Linked DNA regions of Sporosarcina pasteurii. The protein of the gene in region 2 interacts with the protein of the main gene of each other region in a pairwise test. Links are inferred from orthologs where the notes say so. Each region holds a gene or a part of one and is shown on either strand. Other genes may lie near its edges.

Region 1 (3,150 bases), 1.2 Mb from region 2 along the record:
CGTAAAATCTCCAACAACATCTTTCAAGGAATTAGACTCGTTAATCACTTTCTGTGCCGCTTCTTGATCATCCCAAAACCCTGGTTCGGTCATGACCTCATCTAACTCTTGGATGCGCGCCTCTTTATTTTCTAAGTCAAAGAGACCCCCTAAAGTCCACTAATTTCTTAGCTGTAGTGTCAAGCTCGTTCCGTACATCTGATAATTCCATCATAAAAATTCCTCCCAAAATCGATTGCCTTCTTATTAGTTTCTGCCATGGCAATGTTTAAACTTTTTACCGCTGCCGCAAGTACATGGATCGTTTCGTCCGATATTCACTGAGCGACGAACTGGCTGACGCTTCTTTTGTTCGTTGCCTTCATCAGGATTCACTGCCTGACCTTTTGCAACTTCTTCACGTTCAAGGTTATCGCGGATTTCCGCTTTCATCGCAAAACGGGCCGCATCATTTTCAATGGCCAATACCATATCTTCGAACATTGTAAATCCTTCACTTTGATATTCACGAAGCGGATCCGTTTGACCGTATGCACGTAAATGAATCCCATGACGTAGCTGATCCATCGCATCGATATGGTCCGTCCATTTCATATCGATCGCACGAAGTACTATGACCTTTTCGAATTCGCGCATGCGTTCTTCTGTCATTTCTACTTCTTTTTCCTGATAACGTTCCGTTACGTTATCTTGAATTAATTCTTTAATTTGCTCAGGGGATTTTCCTTCAAAATCAGCTGCTGTTACTCGACCTTCAGGAAGAAGGTTTGCAGCGATGAAATCTTCAAGCCCTTTTAAGTTCCAATCAGAAGGACTTTCATTTGCCGTATGGGCTGAAACCGTTCGGTCAATGACTCCCAAAATCATCTTTTCGACAATTTCTTTTATGTTTTCGGATTCAAGTACTTCATTTCGTTCTTCATAAATGACTTCACGTTGTTGGCGTAAAACGTCATCATATTGTAGTAGACGTTTACGTGCATCAAAGTTATTCCCCTCAACGCGGCGCTGTGCCGATTCAACTGAACGAGAAACCATTTTTGACTGAATTGGCGTAGAATCATCCATCCCAAGCCTTGTCATCATAGACTTCATTTGGTCAGAACCAAATCTACGCATTAAATCATCTTCTAAGGATAAATAAAACTGTGTAACACCTGGGTCTCCTTGACGACCTGAACGACCACGTAATTGGTTGTCGATACGGCGCGATTCGTGTCTTTCTGTACCAATGACCGCTAAACCGCCAGCTTCAATAACCCCTTCGCCAAGTTTAATATCAGTACCACGACCTGCCATGTTTGTCGCAATTGTTACCGCGCCTTGTTGACCGGCATTTAAAATAATTTCGGCTTCGCGTTCATGTTGCTTAGCGTTCAAAACTTCATGCTTAACGCCAAATTTTTTCAAGTAATCCGAAATAATTTCAGACGTTTCAATTGCTACAGTACCTACAAGAACAGGCTGACCTTTTTCATGTCGTTCTTTAATGTCTTCAGCAACCGCCTTAAACTTCCCATCCATCGTCGAATAAATTAGATCCGCACGGTCATCACGGATAATTGGACGATTTGTAGGAATTTCGATAACTTGCATATTATAAATATTACGGAATTCTTCTTCCTCTGTTTTCGCTGTACCTGTCATCCCTGATAACTTTTCATACATACGGAAATAGTTCTGGAAAGTGATTGTTGCGAGTGTCATCGACTCATTCTGGACTTCTAATCCTTCCTTTGCCTCGATCGCCTGGTGCAATCCATCACTATAACGACGTCCTTTCATGAGACGTCCTGTGAAGGAGTCAACAATCACCACATCGCCGTCCTCAACAACATAATCAATGTCGATATGCATGCTTACATGTGCCTTCAATGCCTGGTTAATGCCATGTAAAAGCACCACATGGTCTAAATCGAATAAATTGTCGATTTTAAACGCTTTTTCAGCTTTCTCAACACCTTTTTCTGTTAACACAACACCTTTTGTTGATTCGTCATACGAGTAGTCTTCTTCCGCTTTTAATGTCGTCACAAACGTATTGGCCAGTCGATACAGATTTGCCGCTTTAGCCGCTTGACCAGAAATAATTAGCGGTGTTCTCGCCTCGTCAATTAAAATGGAGTCGACTTCGTCAATGACTGCAAAATACAGCGGACGTTGTACTTTATCATGGCTATACAGGACCATATTATCTCTTAAATAGTCAAAACCAAGTTCATTATTTGTACTATATGTGATGTCCGCTGCGTATGCTTCACGTTTTTCTTCTTTTGTCATACTATTCAAGTTTAAACCAACTGTTAGTCCTAGGAATTCATAAAGAACCCCCATTTCCTCAGCATCACGACTTGCTAAATATTCGTTTACAGTAATGACGTGCACACCTTTACCTGTCAACGCATTTAAATAAACTGCAAGTGTAGAAGTTAAAGTTTTACCTTCACCGGTCTTCATCTCGGCAATATTTCCTTCATGTAATGCTGCTGCACCAATCAGTTGCACACGGAATGGATACATATTTAATACACGTTGGGAAGCTTCACGAACGACCGCAAATGCTTCTACTTGAAGGTCTTCTAACGTTTCACCATTTAGGAGACGCTCTTTAAACTCTTCTGTTTTACTAGTGAGCGCTTCATCTGATAGTTGCTTCATTTCTTCAGCAAGTGCTTCTACTTGATTTGCCACTCGTTCTAATCGTTTTAACTCTCTTTTATTTGAATCGAATATTCTACTTAATACATTCAGCATTTAAGTCACATCCTATTTTAATTCACCCTTCATTTTAACACTGCAAAATGCGAGGTGCAAATGTCTCAACTGTGTAGTTTTGTGTAAATTAACATCTTTATTTTATTATCTTGTTAAATGAACTTCTTATTGCATGGTTACAATCTAATATGTAATTTGTTGATTAATGCAGCAATAAACATTATCTCGTCCCATAATACTGATTCGGTTTATATATATTTTGTCCTTAAACAAAAAAAGATTCTCCGTGTAGTCTCACACACGGAGAATCTCTTTATACAATTTATACAATTAACTCGTTTCGATTAAACCGTACTTACCATCTCTTCGTTTATAAACAATGTTTGTTTCTTCAGAGTCAGCATCCGTATATACGAAGAAATTATGACCTAGCAT
Region 2 (3,008 bases):
CAAAGTGGCTTTACAATTTCGACAGGCAATGAAATGGTCGATGAACTATTCAATCGCGGCGGCTTGGATTCAATGATGTATACGGTTTCAATGACAATCGTTGCGATGACTTTCGGTGGGATTTTGGAATTTTCGGGGATGTTGCAGTCGATGATGAATCAGCTATTAAAAATCGTGAAATCAGCAAAATCACTGATTGTATCAACGATTGCTGCTTGTTTTATGACGAATGCTTCATGTTCAGAACAATATATTTCGATTGTTGTACCATCAAGAATGTTTAGTGGTGCATATCGTAAAATGGGGCTTCATTCCAAGAACTTATCGCGTTCATTGGAAGACGGGGGAACATTAACCTCCGTTTTCATTCCGTGGAATACATGCGGCGTCTTTATTTTTGGGACATTAGGAGTTAGCGTCGTGCAATACGGCCCCTATGCCATTTTAAATTTCGCTGTTCCGATTCTTGGGATGATTTATGCGGTGACAGGCTTTACAATCACGAAATTAACGGAAGAAGAAAAAGCAGCTGCGGAAGTAGAAGAAACGCAAGCTTTACAGTCACAAGAAGTGCTTACCCCCCTAGAAAAATCGGTATCCAGTCATTTTTGATGATTGGGCACGGATTTTGATGATCAAGATAAAACCTTATCGAATCCGAAGATATTGTTGGCGTAACGGCGGCTAATTAAATTAAGTGGCTGCTGTATAATTTCTTCCTGTTATCTTCGTGTAGGGATATCATTTTTTACTGTTATCGATGGTAATAGGTACCTAGATATATCAAAGTTTGATGAAGAGAGTACAACCAAAAAGTAGTGCAGACCATAAATTGGTTTGCACTACTTTTACCATTGTGACCAAAATTTACTTAAATGGTATTTTCATTGCTTCGGCCATCAGTTGTGGGAAATCAGTATTTTCGATAAGACCAGCAAATTTATGGGCTTGTGGTCCATAAGCATAAATAGGGATGTCTTCACCCGTATGTCCAGTATGTGACCAACCAACAAGTGCATGCCTAGAAATGATTGAGTTAATTTGAAGCGCTGGATTGCCTGCTTGTTTAATTTGTTTTATTTCGGCTTCAGTTAATGTAATGCCTGTATGTTCCAATACAACTTCTTGAATATTATTTCGTTCTTCATTTAATTGAGCAGCCATAAAATCACCAGTAGCTGTTACATTTTTAAGGATGTCCAAATTAGCACCTGATTGATTGTAACCGCCGACAGACATACCGCCTGTGTCATGATCACTTGCGATAACGACTAATGTTTTCTTATCTTTTTTTGCAAAATCTAAAGCTTCTTTGACTGCATCTTCAAACGCTTCGGTATCTTTCATCGCCCATGCTGCATCGTTTGCGTGGCCAGCCCAATCGATTTGACTGCCTTCAACCATTAAGAAGAATCCGTCTTTATTTTTACTTAAAACTTCGATAGCTGCGGCTGTCATTTCTTGCAAACTTGGCTCATTAGTCGTCTCACGATCTAATTCAGGAGTTAAACTATCTTCCGCGAAGAGACCGATTAACTTGTCCACTTTCTTTAGATTACTCATCGATTGTGCATCGGATACAATTTCATAACCATTTTTTTGTGCTTTATTTAAAAGTTCATTACTAAAATACTTTTTACCGCCACCTAGGAGGACATCGACATCATTTTCAAGGAGTTGTGGTGCAATAGCTGCCTCGTTTGCGCGCGATTCAACTTCTGAAGCGAAAGCCGCTGGTGTGGCATGGGTAATCGTTGAAGTTGCGACTAATCCTGTAGATTTTCCGCTCTTCTCGGCTGCCTGTAAAATTGAAGTGTGTTTATTCCCCTCAGGATCAATCCCAATCACCCCGTTGTTCGTTTTTACTCCAGTAGCCATCGCAGTACCGGCAGCAGCAAAATCCGTCACTTCCGAGTTAGCAGAGTAAGTCCGGTGCATACCAACTAGATGTGAATCCATGACTGATTCTTCCCCTTTGTACAAGCGATAATTTGTCGCATACGCAGTAGAGTATCCATCTGGAATCATGAAAATCACATTTTCTACCTTTTCGTTCGATTGAGGATTTTTTGCTTCAGCGGGTTGAAAAGCTGCGTTTCCCGCAAAACTTCCTACAAGTAAACTTCCAGCAATTGCTAGGATCATACTCTTTTTCTTAAACGTTTTCTTCAATCCAATTCCTCCTTTGAAATATCGTTCAATTTCATTCTATCTTTCGATTGTTAATCTAGTATTAATCTATTGTTCGGGAATTGTTAATTTTTCGTCAGCTGTTTGAGTGCGTTGTATGTTGCAGTTTATTGTGATGAACAACGGTGCAAAAGGGGGTATGCATTTAGATAATTTAATGAGCACAATTTCCGCATGATATTAGGAATGAAGGAATACAATCAATGAAGGGGAATTGTAAAAAAAAGTGCGAGACTCCGTGACGATTGATCTACAGTGAAAATGGGATGAATTGACCTTAGCATGTACTCGATTTTGTAAATCACGCGTCAAATAATTTACAGGGATGCAAAATTTAATAAATGAAAGGATGAGGAAATGAAGAAGGTATTCGCGATGCTGTTTACTTTGTTCATAGGATCGATTTTATTAGTAGCTTGTTCAAGTAAGGATTCTAAAGAAAGTAAAGGCAATTCAGAAGTAACGGAAATTACGTATTGGCAGTACACATTCCCAACCAAAGTTGAGCAGATTGATAAGATTATAGCCGATTTTGAAAAAGAGAATCCGGATATTAAAGTCGTAGCGCAAGATTTTCCATACGATCAATATCAAAATAAAATATTTGCGGCAGTTGAAGCTGGAGATAGGCCGGATATACTGAATATTTATAATGGGTGGATTTCAAAATATGTGGATATGGATTATATCCAACCGATTCGCGAAGAGTTTATGAGTAAAGAAGAAATTTCAGATTACTATGTGGATATGATTCAACCGTACGAATTGGATGGGGAGTTTTATACATTACCCGTGGCCGTGCGTTCATTGGCTTTATT

Evidence for each region. The genes of interacting proteins can lie anywhere in the genome.
Region 1: the proteins of AB1H92_RS05265 (region 2) and secA interact in binary tests that used the Escherichia coli proteins (3 or more experiments, as listed by UniProt). The link is inferred for Sporosarcina pasteurii from one-to-one orthologs.

What each region holds. Positions count from the first base shown.
Region 1 is NZ_CP160452.1:2,346,976-2,350,125, forward strand. Bases 1-3,074 are described here. They hold secA (preprotein translocase subunit SecA), read right to left. Parts: upstream 2,755-3,074; coding sequence 247-2,754; downstream 1-246. Other genes in these bases: hpf (ribosome hibernation-promoting factor, HPF/YfiA family), read right to left, coding at 3,046-3,074. Outside these bases: more of hpf, read right to left, coding at 3,075-3,150. UniProt on the Escherichia coli protein: Required for protein export, interacts with the SecYEG preprotein conducting channel.
Region 2 is NZ_CP160452.1:1,162,695-1,165,702, forward strand. The notes cover bases 21-2,952. They hold AB1H92_RS05265 (alkaline phosphatase), read right to left. Parts: upstream 2,173-2,952; coding sequence 868-2,172; downstream 21-867. Other genes in these bases: nhaC (Na+/H+ antiporter NhaC), read left to right, coding at 21-612; AB1H92_RS05270 (extracellular solute-binding protein), read left to right, coding at 2,548-2,952. Also shown: more of nhaC, read left to right, coding at 1-20; more of AB1H92_RS05270, read left to right, coding at 2,953-3,008.